DNA from 4 places in the Lysinibacillus sp. C5.1 genome. Region 1 is predicted to be linked to each of the others. Evidence: riboswitches for the same ligand, from Rfam matches in the RefSeq annotation. Region 1 holds a riboswitch; each other region holds the start of a gene.
What was found. Region 1 has a riboswitch for cobalamin ahead of I5435_RS10795 (hypothetical protein). Riboswitches for the same ligand answer to the same signal wherever they lie in the genome.
Positions count from the first base shown of each region.

Region 2: linked by a shared signal. The riboswitch ahead of metE (5-methyltetrahydropteroyltriglutamate--homocysteine S-methyltransferase) and the one ahead of I5435_RS10795 (hypothetical protein) in region 1 are both predicted to bind cobalamin.
Region 3: linked by a shared signal. The riboswitch ahead of nikA (nickel ABC transporter substrate-binding protein) and the one ahead of I5435_RS10795 (hypothetical protein) in region 1 are both predicted to bind cobalamin.
Region 4: linked by a shared signal. The riboswitch ahead of I5435_RS02345 (ABC transporter substrate-binding protein) and the one ahead of I5435_RS10795 (hypothetical protein) in region 1 are both predicted to bind cobalamin.

Region 1 is NZ_CP066226.1:2,232,090-2,237,329, forward strand. It holds gene aspA (aspartate ammonia-lyase) at 1-947, shown strand, start outside; gene I5435_RS10790 (methyl-accepting chemotaxis protein) at 1,389-2,633, shown strand; cobalamin riboswitch at 2,781-2,968, shown strand; gene I5435_RS10795 (hypothetical protein) at 3,241-4,014, shown strand; gene I5435_RS10800 (GTP-binding protein) at 4,100-5,240, opposite strand, start outside.
Region 2 is NZ_CP066226.1:1,997,821-2,003,060, forward strand. It holds gene I5435_RS09405 (methyl-accepting chemotaxis protein) at 490-2,184, shown strand; gene I5435_RS09410 (VOC family protein) at 2,228-2,590, opposite strand; cobalamin riboswitch at 2,816-2,994, shown strand; gene metE (5-methyltetrahydropteroyltriglutamate--homocysteine S-methyltransferase) at 3,177-5,240, shown strand, end outside.
Region 3 is NZ_CP066226.1:2,428,770-2,434,009, reverse strand. It holds gene nikB (nickel ABC transporter permease) at 1-496, opposite strand, end outside; gene nikA (nickel ABC transporter substrate-binding protein) at 569-2,182, opposite strand; cobalamin riboswitch at 2,329-2,521, opposite strand; gene I5435_RS11760 (YqhV family protein) at 3,005-3,280, shown strand; gene I5435_RS11755 (SDR family oxidoreductase) at 3,614-4,327, opposite strand; gene I5435_RS11750 (NAD(P)H-dependent oxidoreductase) at 4,358-4,909, opposite strand; gene I5435_RS11745 (winged helix-turn-helix transcriptional regulator) at 5,232-5,240, shown strand, end outside.
Region 4 is NZ_CP066226.1:504,936-510,175, reverse strand. It holds gene I5435_RS02355 (adenosylcobinamide amidohydrolase) at 1-1,170, opposite strand, end outside; gene I5435_RS02350 (FecCD family ABC transporter permease) at 1,167-2,168, opposite strand; gene I5435_RS02345 (ABC transporter substrate-binding protein) at 2,165-3,130, opposite strand; cobalamin riboswitch at 3,345-3,530, opposite strand; gene I5435_RS02340 (acyl-CoA dehydrogenase family protein) at 3,695-5,240, opposite strand, start outside.

The DNA.
Region 1 (5,240 bases):
AGCTTCTGGTGACGATGGAAAATATGCAAGCCGTATTCCATCAAAAAGCAGAGCAATTTGCACATGTTATTAAAATGGGACGTACGCACTTACAAGATGCTGTACCAATTCGCTTAGGACAAGAGTTTGAGGCTTATTGTCGCGTAATTAACCGTGATATTGTTCGTATCCGTCAAACACGTCCAAACTTATATGATGTCAATATGGGGGCAACAGCTGTCGGTACTGGGCTTAACGCTTTCCCAGACTATATTAAATCTGTAGACCAACATCTAGCTGAAATTTCTGGCTTACCATTAAAAGGTGCTACACATTTGGTAGACGCTACGCAAAATACAGACGCTTATACGGAAGTGTCAGGGGCACTAAAAATTTGTATGATTAATATGTCTAAAATTGCGAATGACCTTCGTTTAATGGCATCTGGTCCTCGTGCAGGTTTAGGAGAAATTATTTTACCAGCACGTCAACCTGGTTCATCTATTATGCCTGGTAAAGTAAATCCTGTAATGCCAGAAGTGCTAAACCAAGTTGCATTCCAAGTAATTGGGAATGACCATACAATTTCTTTAGCATCTGAAGCGGGTCAATTAGAATTAAACGTAATGGAACCAGTGCTTGTATTCAACTTAATTCAATCAATTAGCATAATGAATAACGTTTTCCGTGCATTTACAGAAAACTGTTTAAAAGATATCGAAGCAAATGAAGAACGTATGAAGGAATATGTAGAGAAAAGTGTGGGTGTCTTAACAGCAGTCAATCCACATATCGGTTATGAAGTAGCTGCTCGTCTTGCACGTGAAGCAATTCTTACAGGTCGTTCAATTCGTGAACTTTGTATTGAAGCAGGTGTCTTAACGAAAGAGCAATTGGATTTAATTTTAGATCCATATGAAATGACACATCCAGGTATCGCTGGTTCTAGTATGATGAAATTAAAATAATTTCTAAAGAGGCTGGGACAAAAGAGAAAAGGTGTTAGATTGATGGCAGTCAATCTAACACCTTTTTGTTGCGACGATGTTGTTCGCTTCGGCGGTGCTTTGCGCGGGCACACACGTAAGTCCAACCCTCGCTAACGCGCGGAATGCCCGCGTCTTACACTGTGTGCGTTCTGAGCAGGAGTCACCGCCTCCGCTACTAACAACTAGTGAACTCTTCTAATTTTTTATTTATTGCAAAAGCAAGAATAGCTAAGTTCTCCATGTAGAAAAATTTATGAACACCTTTCCTCTGTTCCTTAAATTATTTTAGTTTTGTCCTAACCTTTATCTTTTTTTAGTATACCAATATACATATAAAAGATGGGCGTATTTCTATCAATCTTAGGATAAATAAACTATAATAATGGTATTATAGTAATATTATAGTTAGGGGATTTTGGTATGACTTTACGAAAAAAAAGTATTTTTGGGTTTTCATTATTAAATTTAATAATGATTGTAGTATTAATTATAGATCTTGCTAATTTAACAGCATTAGCATGGCTATCTACAATATTAACGATTATTGGTATCTCCATTACTTTATCCTATATCTTCTATGTTAAATATAAAGTGATTCAACCTATTAACCAATTATCTAATGCTGCGAAAGCAATTTCAGTAGGTAACTTTGACTCTGATGTCATTACTGTACAAGACAATAGTGAGATTTCAGAATTAGCAAAAGCTTTTATAGAGATGAAAGAGCAATTGCGTACGATGACACTAACAATTGCCAACAGTTCGACAGATTTATCTGCCAGTATCGAAGAGTTGTCTGCAAGTACAAATGAAATTACAATGGCTGTGGAAGAAGTTGACCATCAAATGGAAAAAACGTCAAATGGCCTTAAACAAGCCGCACAATCGGCAAACAATAGTGCTGTTGCAATGCAGGAAACAGTAGATGGCATTGAGCGTATTTCGATTGCCACACAGGATGTTTTCAACCACGCGAAAGAAGCGAATGATATCGCAGGTAATGGTGCAGAAATTTTGCATGTTGCGAAAAACCAGATGGAGTTTATTTCATCGTCAACAGATAAAACGAGTACCTTAATAAAACACTTATCAAATAAAATGACAGATATTAAAAAAATGACAGAAATGATTACAACGATTACAGATCAAACGAATTTACTTGCTCTAAATGCTGCGATTGAAGCGGCACGTGCTGGAGAACATGGGAAAGGTTTTGCGGTCGTTGCGGAAGAAGTTCGTCATTTAGCAGAGCAATCCAAGCATTCTGCTATTCAAATTGTGGACCTTGTAGTAGGTATTGAAAATGATACGAAACAAGTTTCTGTGGCTGTGGAAGAAGACTTGAAAAATGTTCAACAGGGGGTCTATGTCATTGATGAAGCAACAAAATCTTTTGGCAATATTTCGCAGCACGTGAGCCAAATGACTGACCAACTCGAAGGCATTTCGACAACTGTAAATTACTTGTCAAATCGTGCAAATGAGGTAGCTAATCTCGTGTCAACAATTGCAGGGGGTATGGATCAATTGTCCAGCTATACAGAAGCTGTGCTACAGTCAATGGATGAGCAAACGGCTTCCATGCAAGCAGTCAATCAAGTTTCACAGGAATTAACGATACAGGCTGATGATTTACAAAAGATTACAAATCAAATTCATGTATAAATTAACAACGGATAGTTATTTAGGTGATAGATAGTCATTTTAGCAAGTGCACATACATTTAGGCTGCTGTTTGACTTTAAAATACGACTACTTTACAATATAATGTAATAGTTTAGTAGGAATTTTCCAATAAATTCCTTAACAACTGAATAGCGTGTAGTAAGAGGTGTAAATTGCATGCAATTTACTTAAAAGGGAAGTCGGTGAAAATCCGACGCTGTCCCGCAACTGTGAATGTGAGCGTCTTTTCAAATTATGACCACTGTCAAACGACGGGAAGGTGAAAAGAAGCGATGACCATAAGTCAGGAGACCTGCCTGTTACGAGTACACACCATAAACCTACGAGGAATAGGAGGTGGCATGTTGACAAAACAGAATAATCTGTTCGTCACAGTACGTCAAACAACCAACACCAAAGGATGTAAAGGGATACGGCATCAAGCCAAATCGCTTCCATTGGTGCACTGTTTGATGTTATCGGATGAATGATATTTTTTAAGTACGATAGCCATAATCACGGATTTCCTCTACATTTGTAGGAAATCCGTATTTTTTATGTAATCGATACCTTTGTTTTGAAAATATGTACGAGAAGAGGTGCAAGTATGACAAAAATTCAGGTATGTTCAACACGAGAAAAGAAAAATGTTGATATGAAGATTTGTAAGCAACCGCGCATGGAAGTTGCCAAGCAACGAAAAACGAGAATGGTCATTGAGGCGCTAGTTGATCAGTTTTTAGCCACAGGGCTTATTCCGCACGATCGATTGTTTGACTGCATTTTTTATAATAAAGACATTATTTGGATTCAAAATGATGTCTATGAAGGATACCTATTTGCAAAAGCAAGTGTGGCTGATGAATTGAAAACAAAAAAGAATGGTTTTATGATGTATATGCCGACCAATCCGATTGTTTATGAAGTAAATGAAGAGGCCTATCATTTAATTACACGCATCGATTCAATTCGAGCTAAACCCAATTTGGATCGCCTGAATGTAGAGCCCAAACCTATTTTAAGTGCTGCAAGAGTCAATGATTTACTATGTTCGATGGTAATGCGTTTTTATCAAACGTATTTGCAAGACTTATCGTTATCAATTCAGGAAAATCAAGATTATAGTAAAATACAACATTTAATAGACTATGTAGAGGGTGAATATGCTCAGTTTTTACAAAGTGTAAAAGAATTAAATGATTATCATTTAAATTGGCATCCGCGTGGCAATGGTCATCAATTGTTGCTGCAACGCATTGAGCAATTACAGATTTTAAAAAGTAAACCTGGGTCGGTTCTTGTGGATTTCTCAAATCATCATGGGTATGTGATTGTGGAGTCAGCGAATTCTTTGAAAAGGAAAACGAAAAAAGCGTTGTAAATTTTTATATCTGTATCGATATGCATACTATGCAATATTCGATTTTTTTCTGAAAGGCATCGAGAAATTTCGATGCCTTTTTATTTTATAGACAATGCATGGCTGCTTTTGCCTCATACCATGGAACTGCATAGCCTTTTCCTTTTGCACAAAAAATACTTGACGACGTATAGTCAGGATCAGCCTGTTTATTATAATTAATTTGTTCGATTATTGCCTCGCTATTATGACATATATCATAGCCATCGAATTGTAAAGATAAAGAGCCTTTGCCGTTTGTGTAAGTAGCAAAAGTAGTACTATAGTGCATAAATGTTGCAACTGGTACACGTCCTGTTAAAATGACTTGCTCCTCTGACAAGATCGGTGAGTCAAAAGTACCGTCTGCTTGTTGGATATCGTTCATCATTCTGCCGATAAAATCATTGGATGCTTTCATTTTGAAGCGGTAATAGGGCTCAAGTAAGATATTTTCGGCTTGTTCTAGCCCTTGTCTTAATGCACGGAAAGTAGCTTCCCGAAAATCTCCTCCTTCGGTATGCTTGATATGAGCTCGTCCTGTCAACAGTGTAAAGCGAATATCAGTAACAGGAGAACCAGTTAATAAACCGTGATGCTCGCGTTCAAATAAATGTTTTTCGATAAGGCGTTGGTGACCTACTGATAAATCATCAGCATGACAGGCATTAACAAACGTATTCCCAGTTCCGCGGATGTTCGGCTCCATGAATAAGTGTACCTCGGCATAATGCTTGAGCGGTTCGAAATGTCCGTAGCCTGTTACAGTCGTTGCAATAGTTTCCATATACAAAATTTGAGGTTTATCAAAGGTAATAACAAGTGAAAAACGATTTTTTAATACTTCAGCAAGTACTTCAAGTTGTATGACACCCATAATATGTACATGAATTTCTTGGAATTTTTCTTGCCAAACGACGCGTAACGATGGCTCCTCGGCTTCCAGTAAACGAAAAATCTGTAAAATTTCCTTTATATGCTGTTGCCCTTCATACAGTACTTTTGCTTGTAATGTAGGCACAAGTTCATAAGGTTTTGGGAGTAGTGTACTTCCTAAAATGTCTCCTATCTTCGCCAGGCTAAGCCCTTTCACTGCAAAAATGTCTCCTGCTTGTACGGCTTGGGTTGTCTGAAAACGACGCCCATTATACAGCCTAATTTCAGTTATTTTTTCGGTAACATCGCCAAATGCAAAGTCATCACGAGTA
Region 2 (5,240 bases), 230 kb from region 1:
GTTTCCACAGTGCACGTTAATCTACCTGAAAACCTTGATAGTAAAGGCTTTATCGCTTGAATTTACAGTTTCATTACAAATGTTTCAGTTTGTGATGATAAAAGGGGGATTGTGTCATAAACAATCAGAACTTTTTCTATATTAAATAACATTACAATAGAATTTAAAAGGAAGTCAGAATACTTAAAAAATGATAAGCAATGTGGCAATAGAGCGTACTGCCATACGAATTTTATAAATCAAATTAAGAATATTTTATGATAGAAAAATAACTTTTTTTCTCGAATAATGCTTATATAAGCACGCTTTACAACCTTATTTCTTATCATCTTTTGTTATGAAATACATAGTTCGAGTCATGGGAGTTAAAGGGATAATATGTTATATTTAGGGAGAAAACAAGCAAGACTTTCATCCTCAAAAGCTAGCGAAAAATGTTGTTTCGTAGAAGTAATTGATATAATTTCACTAACGAAAGGGGAAAATGGTATGTTACAGAAACTGAGGTTCAAAACCATTCGAGCAAAAATTTTGAGTGCATTTTTCATTGTTGTATTTTTTATTGCTTGTTTTAACACGTATAGCTACTTTGCCAATAAGCGTGTCATTTCTGCTGGCGAAGAAATTGTTTATAAAGAATTACAGTTGTTAACAGCAAATGAAAAGTTAGCATCCACAATCAGTGTTCGAACAACTGCTGCAAAAAGCTATGTTCTGACTGGTGATCAGAAATATAAAAAAGAATTTGAAGCATACGTAAAAATTGCTGAAGAAAATAATAAACTATTAACGGAATTATCAACTGATACAAATCTATCGAAAACTGTAGAAAAAGCAAGGGAATGGCGAGGTTTTGTGCAAACGAAAGTGTTTGATGAATATGATAAAGGAAATGTAGAATTGGCTATACAAAACTTAAATTCTATTGACTCGCTTGCTACAGAGGTTAGAAAAGGTTATGAGGGGCTTGCGCAGGCAAGAGAAGCTTCTATTAATGAGCTAGGACAGGCAATGATTGCCCAATCGAAAGAGTCACTGAATGTAGGGTTAGCAATAGGCGTGATGATAACTTTAATCGCAATTGTAACCGCTTACATATCAGCGCATATGATTGCTAATCCGATAAAAGCGGTAATTGAAAAAATATCGCAAATGGCAGATGGCGATATAAGTCAGCCTCCATTGCCAGAAAGAATGAAAGATGAAATTGGCTTGCTGGTACAATCGACAAACACGCTCAATCAAAAACTTCATGAAATTATTGGATCAATCCATGTTGTTGCGGGCAATGTAGCTGCAAATAGTGAGCAGCTTGCACAATCTTCGCTAGATGTAAAAACAGGTGCAGAACAAATAGCATTGACGATGCTTGAGTTAGCGGGTGGTTCGGAATCCCAAGCACATAATGCAAGTGACTTAGCGCAAAGAATTGATACATTTAAAGTAAATGTCCAACAAGCAAATGCACAAGGCATTGATTTACAAGGCTATTCAAGTGAAGTATTACAACTTACGACAAGCGGTCAACAATTAATGAACACATCGACACAGCAAATGTTTGCCATTGATACGATCGTGCAAGAGGCTGTTGCAAAAGTAGCAGGGTTAAATAGACAATCGCAAGAAATTTCTAAGTTAGTATCAGTTATTGACGATATTGCCAATCAAACAAACCTATTAGCGTTAAATGCTGCAATTGAGGCGGCACGGGCTGGAGAACAGGGAAAAGGCTTCGCAGTTGTAGCTGCTGAAGTGCGCAAACTTGCGGAACAGGTTTCTTATTCGGTCACAGATATATCATCCATTGTGGGGCGCATTCAAAACGAAACGGTTGGTGTAACAGCTTCCCTTCAAACGGGATATGAAGAAGTAAAAAGAGGAACAGAGCAAATTACGAATACCAATACAACCTTTGAACAAATAGCCTCTGCGGTTAATAGTATGTTTAGTAATATTCAAGGAATAACAGAAAATTTACAAGGTATTTCAACAACAACAGAGCACATCAATCGTTCTATTGATGAAATTGCTGCTATATCCGAACAGTCCGCAGCAGGTGTAGAGCAAACGACTGCAACAATCGACGAGACAGTCGTAACGATGGATGAAATTTCAAAAAATACAGATGATCTCGCTTCGATGGCTGAACGTTTAAACAAAGAAGTACAGCATTTTAAATTATAAACAATAAAAGCAGCCACTTTGCAATATTGGCTGCTTTTGTCATTTAGATGGGTTGCATCATCTCTACTCGATTACCGAAAGGGTCTCGAAATTCAAAGCGTTCAACATGTGGAATTGGCACGCAATCAAGTATTTCGATTTGGTGTTCGGATAAGACGTTCTTCCAATGCGCTACGTTGTCAACTTGATAGGCAATATGCGCTTTTGTTGTATATCGATCAAACCCGTCCTCTGTCCCAACATGTACTTCTTGATTTCCTACTTGTAACCAAAAGCCCCCACGTCCTTGAAGGGAGGTGGGTTTCTCTATTTCTTTTAGCCCCAGTACATGGCAATAAAACGCTTTCCCCTGTTCCTCACAATCTTTTGGAATGGTAAGCTGTACGTGATGTAAACCGACAATCATCATAATCCTCCTTTAATTCCTTTATATTTACGTATAACTATATACTTCGCTTCACTACTTGGAATACCTTCTAAAGTATGATAATAAGTCTATCTTTTATTAGAATAATATTTCCTTAATAACAAGTATCGTTTATTTTGACAGCAAATAAGTACTTAATCAATAAATTGATTTTAGAAAAGTTATACTTTTCAGAAAAATGTGTGTTATAGTAACAACATAATTAAATATTGTGTAAGAGTTGGTGCCAAATGAAAGTTTGGCTTAAAAGGGAAGTCGGTGCAAATCCGACGCTGTCCCGCAACTGTAAATCGGAGCAATTCACAAATGCCACTGGGAGACTGGGAAGGCTGTGAGGCGTGTTGATGAGAAGCCAGGAGACCTACCAATATCTAGTATACACCAAATAACCTACGTGGAAATAGGTGGTGAGATGTGACCCAATTGGCACTGTGCGACAACGAATCTTTATACGATAATCAACATTTATCGTATCGTTTCATCATAGCTAAATTGTATTGACAATGACTACCATTTTCCTGAAAAGGAAGATGGTTTTTTTATTTTAATTAAAGGGGAGAAGGATATGACGTATTCAACGACAGCAATTGGTTACCCATATATAGGAGGAGAACGTGAATGGAAAAAAGTATTAGAAGCCTTTTGGAGAAATGAGCTGACAGAAATTGATTTTTTACAAAAAATGAAGGAAATTCGTCTTGCTCGTATTGATAAGCAGCTCCGTATTGGCTTAGATATTGTGACTGTTGGGGATTTCACACTATATGACAGAATGCTCGATACAGCAGTAATGTTTGGCTTAGTTCCCAAGCGCTTTGGTTGGCAAGGAGGCAAAGTTGAATTACAAACATATTACGGAATCGCGCGTGGTAATCAGGATGCAGTCGCCAGCGAAATGACAAAGTGGTTTAATACCAACTATCATTACATCGTACCAGAATTTGAAGGGCAAGCTCTGGAGTTAACAGAAAATAAAATTCTTGCGGATTTCCTTGAAGTGAAAGAAGCATTTGGTATTACAGCCAAACCAACGCTGATTGGGCCCTATACCTTTTGTAAGCTAACAAAAGGCTACGATAAAGTATCGCAAGTTGCATTTATTTTAGCACTATTACCACTTTATACGCAGGTTATCAAAGAACTCGTTACAGCCGGTGCTAATTGGATTCAATTGGAGGAGCCTGCCTTAGTTACCTCATTAGATGAGACAGAGGTTAAACTAGTGCAAGAAATCTATATACAATTAGCAGCAACTGTCCCCGAGGCGAACATCATGCTACAAACTTATTTTGAATCATTATCAGCTTATAAAATGCTTATCGAACTACCAGTAAAAGGAATTGGTTTAGATTTTGTGCATGGCTATACGCATAATATGGAGGCGCTACGTCAATTTGGTTTTCCACAGGATAAAGTATTGGCAGCCGGCGTTATTAATGGACGAGATATTTGGCGCGCTAATTTAGCAGAGGTTAGTACAACAGTTAGAGCAATTGAACAACTGACCAGTGCCGAGGAGCTATGGATTCAATCATCATGCAGCTTACAGCATGTGCCAATCTCCACAGCACTAGAAACAAAATTAGAGCCAGTCTTAAAAAATGCACTTGCATTTGCAGATGAGAAATTAGTGGAACTAACAGAGGTAGCAAAGTATTTAAACGAAAAAAATCATGCAACAAATTACACTATTTCAGAAAGTATGAAGGCGATCGAAGCGTTAAAAAAACATCCTGTTCGAAATAATCAGGCTGTTCACAGGGCAGTACAAACAGTGTCAACACAGGATTTTGAACGGCAAAGTGATTTTAAAACGCGTCAACGAATTCAGCAACAGGCACTTCAATTACCGTTATTCCCAACGACTACAATAGGTAGCTTTCCTCAATCGGATGAGGTAAAACGGACACGTAGTGCATGGCGGAAGAAACAGTTGTCCGATGAAGCTTATGCAACATTTGTCGCACAAGAAACGAAACGTTGGATTGAAATACAAGAAAATTTAGAGATCGACGTACTTGTGCATGGTGAATTCGAACGTACGGATATGGTGGAATACTTTGGTGAAAAACTCACAGGGTTTGCTTTTACAGAAAAAGCTTGGGTCGTATCGTATGGCTCCCGCTGTGTGAAGCCACCGATTATTTACGGAGATGTTGCTTGGGCGACACCTATGACAGTGAAAGAAACAGCCTATGCTCAAAGTTTAACAAATCGCTACGTGAAAGGAATGTTAACGGGGCCAGTAACAATCCTAAACTGGTCCTTTGTACGGGATGATATTCCACGGAAAGATGTGACCTATCAAATAGCACTTGCTTTAAGGAAAGAGGTAGAGGCACTCGAAGCGGCCGGTATTGCTATTATTCAAGTCGATGAACCTGCTTTGCGTGAGGGCTTGCCATTACGCACGGAAAATTGGGGCGCTTATTTGGACTGGACCGTGAATGCATTTAAGCTAGCAACGGCGAACGTAAAGGATGAAACTCAAATTCATACACATATGTGTTATTGTGAGTTCAATGATTTTATAGAACCAATTAGTGCACTCGATGCTGATGTACTATCTATTGAGACGTCTCGTAGCCATGGTGAGCTGATTGCATCGCTACACATTCGTCCATATGAA
Region 3 (5,240 bases), 200 kb from region 1:
ATTTTAAGCTAAATAGATACAGTAATAAAAAACCTAACCAAAATGTTGGAATTGATACACTCAAGATAGAAAACAATCTAATTATTTTATCGATTATGGCACACTTATACAGTGCGCTTATCATACCTAATGGGATACTAAAAACAAGAATGAGCACAAATGCAGCAACAGCCAATTCGATAGTTGCTGGTAATTTAGCGAATAGCTCATGTGCCACTGGTAATTTACTAACAAAAGAAGTACCAAAATCAAACTGCAAAACTCCTATTAACCAAAGCAGATATTGAATAAGTAAAGGTTTGTCTGTCCCAAGTTCCTCACGTAATGCCTGGATTGCCTCTTCCGTTGGCGTAACTTTAGCCAATCTTAAAATAACCTCCGCAGGCTCTATTGGAACGAAGCGAATAAATACAAACGTCAATATAGATACCCCTAATAATACAAACGGTAACGTTAAAATTCTTTTTAAACAAAACATCCATGTCGATTCGTACATGCTGTCACCTCCTACCCAATCCTATGATAAAGAGAGAGCTGTCTTTGTAAGACACTCTCTCTTCTACTTGTATTACTCTGTATCCATTTGTGCATATGGAATATCATATTCAGATGCACGAGGCACAAAATCCTTCATATATGGTTGATAAATCACGTTATTTGTTTCATAAGATATCGGATAGAATAGTGCTTGATCATGGAACATAGTTAAAATATCCGTATAGAGCTGCACTCGTTCCTCTTCATCTGTTCCAACTAATAATTGGTGAATTTTAGTATCAATTTCTTTGGTGTTTGGTAAACCTAATTTTGCTTCATAAACACCACTAGCATTTGGTGTAGCTGATTCATTAGCAAAGCCATGTGGATCTGTTGGTGGTCCGTTTGTACGCCAAAAATTAATATCCACCTGATTATCCATTAATTTTTGAAGGCCAACCATTACATCTGCACCTTCTAGATTCAACTGTACCCCTATTTTTGCTAGTTCACCTTGCATCAACTCAGCCATTGGTTTTTGAATGGCATCTGTTGCGATATAGATTAAATCTAATGATAATGGTTGTCCGTTTTTCGAACGAATTTTATCGCCCTTTTGTAATGTCCACCCAGCTTCATCAAGTAGCTGTTGCGCTTTTTCTGGATTATACAAGATTGGTTCTAAATCAATATTGGCAAAAGGAATTGCATCCCAAAATAGTGTGTCGGCCACTTTTTCTGTACCATGTGTAATACTATCAACCATTTGCTCCTTATTGATAGCATATTGAATGGCTTGACGTACCTTTAATTCTGCTAACGGTCCTGACTGCGTATTGAATAATAACGCTTTTGTAGACAATGGTTCAGAGGTAGCTGTTTTATATTTGTCACTATCTTTTAAATACGAATAGTTATCTAAACTAATGATGCCACGACCATAAATTAAATCTAACTCTTCGTTTTCAAATGCCAACGAAATCGATTCAGAATCAGGGATGATTTTTACTTTAATTTGTTCTAAGAGAGGTTTTTCCCCCCAATAGTTTTCGTTGCGACTAAATAAAGCATATTCATCTTTTTTGTAATCTGTTAATACCCATGGACCTGTCCCAACTGGTGCTTTGATGGAATCTTGCGTCGCATCTCCTTCAGGGAATCCGTTATCCCCTAAAAAACGGAATGGACGTACAAAGGCCAGTTCGTTTAATACTGGATAATAAGGTTCATCTAATTGCAAACGAATTGTATAATCATCTTCTTTTACAACCTCAACAATATGGTTGACCATGCCCATCCAAAAATGTATTTCCCGATTTGCTAATATGGCATCGAAGTTACGAATGACATTATCCGCATTAAAAGCAGTTCCGTCTGAATACTTAACGTCTTTTCTTAAATGGAAAATGTAAGAAGTCTTATCCTTTGAAATGTCCCAACTTTCTGCTAGCTTAGGCGTAATAGTCCCATCATCGTTATACTCAACCAAAGATTCGTAGACCATTGCTTGTGCAGTCATTTGATTAGGTAAATATGTATGAGGGTTTAATGGACCGACATCTAAAGGCCATCCAATCGTTATCATTTTTTCGTCATTTGTTTGTGTTGTTGTTTTTCCCTTTTCTGTATCAGTGTTTGTACAACCTGCAAGAACACTGAAAGTCAAAAAAAGTACAAACGGAAGTAAATACTTTGTCAATCTCATTTTCTGTCTCCTATCTCCTATCTTGGTTCAAAAGCATCTACTACTAGATAAAAGAAAGCATAAAAAAACCTTATTCAAAAAGAATAAGGATAGATAAGCCTACAAAAAGTAAGTCTCCATCCATCTCCCTATCTTTCGTAGATCATCAATGAATCTTCTTACAAGCAGGCATTCTGGCTCATGAATCATTATTTTGTTTCACCTTCACGAGTAATAACTCTGTGTCAATGGAAACAAAACTCCTCATTTACAGTTGCGGGACAGCATGGGATTTACACCCATTTTCCTTTTAATTGAATGAAATTTCATTTCACTCAAACTTGTAATAATTGCTATGAAATTAGTATTAAACATAACATGCACGAAAGTTTACGTCAATTTTATTTTCAGAATATAATAAAATAAGAAAAATCTTCATTATTTTATAAACTTGCTGAGTGTATTCATTTAACTAAAAAAGACCATTGTTCCAAAAGAGAATAAGGCTGACGTTTTATTAAATATCTACTCCAAATATAAAATTTTAAAAATCTTAGCGTAGCCTTCCAGTCTCATTTGATAAATTGATAAACCTCTCTTTAAGTACTAACTTCCCCAGGATTTTACAAAACAGAAAATAGATTTATAAAACTGATTGTATTAATATTTTTTGCACTTTTAACTAGATAATCAACATAGTAATTAACACTATCAAGCATACGATTACAAGCATATCTCATACGAATGATACATATAGTGATGTTAGTATTTCATTCAAACAGAATTCTATAATTAGACTGAGATGGATTTATAAGATATGCGAATATTATCTATAAAGATAGGATGATGACCATTATTGAAAAATCGGTTCTAGCTATGGTTATTTTACGTGTATTGTCTGGAAGTATTGAAGTAAGTGCTGGTTTGTTGATGCTAAAGTTGAACAATTTAGAAAAAGCATTCTATATTAATACAATGCTTGCATTGGTTGGTCCAACAGTTTTAATCGTAACAACAGCAATTGCATTATTTGGACTAGCTGATAAAATACCTGTGGCGAGAATTATTTGCTTATTTACTGGAATTACACTTATCATTGTTAGCTCACATATAAAGTAATAGGGACATTTCGTTCTAAATCCTTGTTATGTATTAGCCATCCTGAACAATATCTTTACTGTTCAATAATTTGCTGTAGCGTGTGACGACGCTACTTTTTTTATGTAAAAGTCACCTCTACCTAACAAATTGAGATTGTGTGTATCGCACGCAATTATTCGTTTGTGGCGTTGGTGCTTAAAATCGTCCACACACTGTTGTTAAAAAGAACACTAACTAAACACCTCCGCGTTAATTGATATATACAATACTCGTTAGTCAACGCGAAAGGTGTTTTATTTGTTAGGTCAGTTTTAGTTCTACAAAAGTTTGTTTAGGAAATATATTCTGGTTTTAAGTTAACATGTGGCCGCCTTCTACATGAAGAACCGTTCCAGTCACGAAACTATTTTGTAGCAAATATAGTACGCTTTGTGCAACATCATCAGCTCGCCCTATTCGTTTCACAGGGAGTTTATTTTCAACTGTATTATAGAAGTGATTACGTGCTTCTTCTGGCATTTTGCTACGGGATGGTGTATCAATTATACCTGGTGAAACGATGTTTACTCGGATAGGAGCAAGTTCTAATGCCAAAGTCTGACCTAAATTGGAAATAGCCGCATTAACTGCACCTAGTATTGCTGAGCCCACCATAGCCTTGTAGGCTACAACGCCAGAAAATAAAATAATAGAACCGTTTGGTGAAATGTTAGAAGCACCGTATTTGGCTGCATAATATTGTCCCCAAAATTTGTTTTCAAACAGTTTTCGTGCTTGTGCTGTATCCGTTTGGAGGAATGCCCCGCTGGATGTTTCTGCCGCGCTTATCACCAGATGATCGACATGACCAATCTTTTCAAAGAAAGATTGTACTTGCTGTTCTTGTGTTGTATCTAGAATATAAGTTGTTGCCCTAACTCCTAATTGCTCTTTTGCCTTCTGCAATTTCTCTTCGGAGCGACTGGCAATGATTACTTCTGCCCCTTGCGCTACTAGCTGTTTAGCTGATGCCAAACCAATCCCAGAGCTTCCACCGATAATTACAACTTTTTTATCTTTTAACATATTTCTCTCCCCTTATTCGTTTACATAAGTTTAAAAATTCAATATCTCTTGCAGGTGTAAATCAAGTTCGGATACAAACTTTTCAATCTTTGGATTTTTGACTACGTCATAACAAGAGAAACTCTTTAATGGTTTCATTCCGATAAATTTCTGTATAAGATGTAAATGCATTATTGCATCTTCTAGGGTATTCCCTTCAAAAAATTCACTTGGATTGTTAAATGCTTTTTCAGGGGCATTCCAGGTAAGCGAAAACATATATTTCTTTTCAGTCAACAATCCACCTTTCCCATACTCATCAGCACCCCTAAAAAATAAACCATAGGCATATACCTCATCCATATACGTCTTCAATAAGCCGGGGACACTGAACCAATAAATAGGTGTTTGATAAATGACAATATCAGCCCATATAAATTTTTGTTGTTCTTCTTCGATTTTATATCCGTTTTGAATAATTGTTGTTTTTACATTGTTCTTTTTTTCTAAAAAACTAACCATTTTGTTCATCAATGTTTGGTTCAAATTCCCCTCAGCTGAACTGTATTTCTGATGACCGTTAATAATAAGTATATTTTTCATCTTTTTCTGGCTCCTTCAATTCTGTTATCTCTTAAAACAAACCTAGTGTCTTGCCAATGTTCTACTAACCGTTTGCTACAGCGGGAAAATTCCCTTAGTGTTGTACAAATAGTAATAGCAACGGTAGCTTATTTCATTGATTTCTGACAATAATTTTGAGCACCTCCTCAATTAAGGATGAAATTAACAAATACAAAGATATTATAAATATAGTAACTTCCTTTAGGGAAGTAGTGATATTTAATTCATTAAGTTTCTGAAAGTATACTATTGTGCTATGATGAGGTAAATTGCTCAAAAATTTTGAGGGAGGATGTTTCAAATGAGTGTG
Region 4 (5,240 bases), 1.7 Mb from region 1:
AGTACCAATATATGGCGTATCCTGCCGTTCGTGTGTACGAGAGACATCTACAGCATTGCCAACACCTGCTGTTACCACAACAAACACACTCCCAAAGGCAGTGCTATATTCATTAAGTGCAAACAGTTGTGTAGGAACAGCCGTTAACATAACAACTGTGCTTGTCGGTGAAAAATGCTCCCTTTGTAAAAAGTCCGCAACTTCTTGTTTAACATCACTAATAACATAATCTCCTGGCACTGAACGATTTAATAGACAGTCATACCATCCTATACCAGGATTATGAACAGCCGAAGAAACGGTTTTTAAAGGAATGGTTGATTTTAGTTGAATATAATCTGGCGTTACTCGAAAGTCTTCTTTTACGATGTCAGCGCGTTGCTGATATTCATTGGTTGATGGCATAATTGTAATTTGCGGTTTCGGTATTTCAGGGTGGGCATAGGTTGTTACCCGTGCCTGATATACATCCTCAATTTGTGAAGCTATTAACACCTTATGTGGTACACCTAAAGCACGCACAGAGCCACTCTCCATTAACAATAATTCATCACAATAAAGAGAGGCTAAATTCATGTCATGTAGCACCATAATAACTGTTAAACCGCACTCGATTGCTTCCTTACGCACCATATCCAAAAGTTGACGTTGATGGGCAATATCTAAGTGATTGGTCGGCTCATCTAGCAATAATACTTCTGCTGTTTGCGCCAAAGCTTGCGCTACAAAAACCCGTTGTTGCTCGCCGCCCGATAGAAATTCCATCGATGTATGCTCATAGCGTGCTACGCCTGTTTGATCCATGGCATATTGAACAGCTCGTTCATCCTGCTCTGACCAATTGGAAAAAAAACCAGATTGATGCGGGTAACGACCGAGCGATACCGCTTCCCGCACGGTATTTGAAAATGCATTGGCATGTAATTGTGGTAAGACGGCCATCTTTTTCGCCAGCGCGCGTGGACTATAGTGTTTAATATTTTTGCCATCTAAAAAAACCGTTCCTGCTGTTGCAGGCAATAGACCACTAATGACTTTCAATAATGTCGATTTACCACTACCATTCGGTCCTAAAATGCCAAGGATTTTCCCCTTTTCAACGGTAAAACTAACATCTTTGACGATAGGTACGTCCTCATAGCCACCCGATAGGTGTTCAACGATAATCATACACGTACCCCCTTGCTTCTACGTTGCTTATAGAAAATATAAGAAAAGACAGGAGCACCGATAAATGCAGTAATAACGCCTATTGGTAATTCCCGAGGGATAATGATCGTTCGCGCCACTAAATCACAAATAATTAGCAATGTTGCGCCGTTGATAAATGATAACGGCAATAGATGACGGTGATCCGAACCCCAAATCATGCGTGTCATATGTGGCACAACTAAACCGACAAAACCGATTGTGCCAGAAACAGCAACAGCCGCACCAGTCAGCATGGAGCCCCCTACTAAAATTAAATATTTACTACGCTTTACATTGACACCTAAATGCTTTGCACGTTCTTCTCCGTATAATAGAACATTGAGCTCTCGTCTTTGCGTCCACAGAATAGCAGAACCTATGACAACAAATGGTGTAATCATCTGCACATACGGCCAGCCCCGCATCGAAACTGAACCAAGCAACCAGCCTATCACTTGGCGGAGTTCTTCTCCTGATAATGCAATCATTAAGGATATAAGAGATCCTAAAAAAGAACTAAAAATAACACCTGTTAAAATAAGTGTTTCCATTTTCAGTGCACGGTCGACTATTCTGGCAAAGCTCATGACAGCTACCATTGTTAGTACCGCACCCACCATACTAAGCGTTGGTAATGCATACAGCCCGACAACCGGTATCGAGATACCAAAAAATAATGTCACCACAGCACCTACTGACGCTCCCGAAGATACACCTAGTGTATAAGGATCTGCCAATGGATTCTTTAATAATCCTTGGAAGGCTGCCCCTGCAATCGCCAACGATGCGCCAACAAGTCCTGCCAGCAATACGCGTGGCAACCTAATTTTCCATAAAATATTAGCGGCTGTTTCATCTGCCGCCCTATTCCAAAATACTTCAAATGGAATATGAACCGAGCCTATTGATACGCCACACCAGATGCTAACAAGAAGTAACGTAATGGCTGTAATATAGGCTAATAATGCTCTACTCACTCGAAAGCCTCTGGATAGACGGCTTTCGCTAACTCTTCAAGCCCATCTGCTAAACGCAGGCCTTGACGACTTGTTAAATTTTCATCTACTTGTACAATTGCTTTATTTTTTACAGCTGTAATAGTATCAAAGCCTGCACGTTGCGGAATTTTCGTTAAAATATTTGGCACATAATCGTATGTGACAACGATGACATCTGGATTTTTTGTAATAATTTGCTCCGCATCAATTTTGAACCAACCAGTTGTATCGGCTGCAATATTTTCAGCATGAATCATATTTAGCATTTCCTGCATAAATGTATCCTTACCAGGTGTGTAGATTTCAGGCTCATCTGACGTTTCGACAAAGACTTTCTTTGGTTCCACATCCTGCAATTTCGCTTGGATTTCTTCCACTTTGGCTTTCATATTAGCAATAATTTTTTGTGCCTCCGGTAACTTACCAGTTGCGCGTCCTAATTGCTCAATCGTCGTATAAGTTTCATTAAAATCGCTTGCATTCGCCACTACAAATACCTTTACACCTGCTGCCTCAAGCTGCTCCATCGCTCCATCTAAAGAAGCCATTCCTGATTCATGAGCAAACACAATATCTGGCTGTAAGGCGATAATTTGTTCAATATTGAACTCCATACTGCCGACTTTTTCTTTTTTAGCTGCCTCCGGTGGATAATCATCATAATCATTGACGCCGACAATTTCGTCATCTAAGCCAAGCCCAAATAATATTTCTGTATTACTCGGAATAAGAGAAACAATTTTTTCAGGCGGTGCTTCTAGCACGATATCTTTGCCAGTAGCATCTTTTATTGTCACTGGAAATGTTGCTTCTTCTTGTTTGGTTACTTGTTGCTCCTGCTGCTCTGATGCAGATTGCTCGTTTTTCGGTTGTGCTCCACATGCTGCAAGTAAACCCATTGCCAAAAATGCTGATAATCCTATCTTCCAATACTTTTTCATTGTGAATCCTCCTTAGATTGTATGTGCATTTTTTAGCTCTGTTAACTTGATTGATCGATAGTATAGGGATTGTCATTATTAAATATGGAGATTGCTCACCTTTATTTTCAATGGTTATCGATAGTCGCCTTACAAAACATAAAAAAAGCCCTCGTCCATTTAACGAGAGGCGGGCTTGCACAAAAAAACCACCATCCTATCCTCGTAGGCTGAAATGTAATGTTCTATAAAGGCAGGTCTCCTGGCTCGTGCTCCAAATGCTTTTTCATGCCTTCCCAAAATAGCTTTCAGTGGCATCCATTGAAAAAACTCACACTTACAGTGGCGGGACCGCATCGGAATTACACCGATTTCCCTTTTCACTTTACTTAAGTAAAGAACCTTTATAATATTCAGTTGATTTTATTATACATGAAAATAGAAATAGGGAACGATAAAAAAAGTGACACCATTCTATGTGCTTCAAAAATTGTGTGCGTGCCTGACACCCTAAAGACGGTAGATAAACTCACAAAAATTTGAGTTTATCTACCGTCTGAAAACTTTTTAAAAAGGCTTATTTCCTTACATAATATCTGAAAAATACTGGACCGTTTTCATGGGTGCGCCAATTTCGCGTAATGCCCATGTATTTTCTAAATATATATCTGCTAGCTTTTCGTATTTGCCACCAAATTTAGCTGCCCATTCGACTGCTACTACACTTTCATAGAGATGAGCCATTTTTTCGGCTACTCCCTTTGCCTCGTATGATTTAGTAGCTTCATCCAGACAACTAAATATTTGTAATGTACCTTCTAATTTCGCTAGTTGCTCTTCCACAATTTGCACTAATGAGCCATTTGCTAATTTAGTCAACCGCTCATGCATTACTCGTACAAATAATTCATGGGCAAAATATTTATCGACTAAGCGAATAAGCTCTAATGCTAAAATATTCGCTGTACCTTCCCACACCGTAAGTACTTGCGCATCTCTAAGCAAACGAGGCGTAACAAAATCTTCAATATAGCCATTTCCCCCATGTAATTCAATCGCTTCGCTTGCATAATGTACCGCTTGTTCAGCCGTTTCTTTCTTCATAATGGCGATATTCAAGCGATTAAGAATCATATCCTGCTCATCGCCCTGACCACTCGTTACCCTGTCATACAATTGAATAAGGTCGAAAACAGTAGCCACTTCTACATGGACCTTCGCCGCATATTTCCCTAATGTATCTTGAATCATAGGATATTGAATTAAAGGTTGCCCAAATGCATTCCGATTAGTCACATAATGCTTCGCCTCTAAAAATCCGCGACGCATAATACCGATAGAAGCCACTGCATTGCAAATTCTAGATAAATTAAGCGCCTCTAACATATAATAGATTCCTTTATTTGGTTCCCCAACGACATATGCTAACGAACCATCAAACTCTACCTCACCTGATGGCACTGCTCTCACACCGAGCTTATCTTTTAAACGACGAATGCGAAGGTTGTTTATCTTACCATTGTCTAGACGCCAAGGGACCGCAAATAATGTTAAACCTTTCGAACCTGTAGATGCGCCCTCAATGCGTGCTAAAACCATTGCCACACCACACATTCCTACATTCGATGCAAAATATTTTTCTCCGTACATAAGATAATGCTGTCCATCTTGTCTAGCCTTTACAATATTTGCGCCAACATCTGAACCACCTTGCCGCTCTGTTAAAAATGTTGCTCCCTCATATAGCTCTGTATCTCCTGTTGCACAAACATGTGGTAAAAATCGTTGCTTCAACTCTTCACTTGCATAATGATCCAGCAAATAGGCTGTTGCCATCGTTAACGTGACGGGGCAATAGAAGCCTGGCTCCGCGTGAGATAGTAAATAGCCTTGCGCAAAGCTATAGACATAATTCCCCTTCCTACCTAACTGCGGAATGTTCTTATGCACATAGCCTACAATTCCCGTGTTGTATGTTTCTTCAATGGTTTTTTTGTAGCCTTCATTGACCCAAACTTCCGAAACTTCCTCACCATATGCATTATAGCGTTGCAATCGAGGTTCGCCCTCTCGATCAGTATGCTTTGCCCTTACGTCAATAGCACCTGCACAAAGCTCACCAAAATCCGTT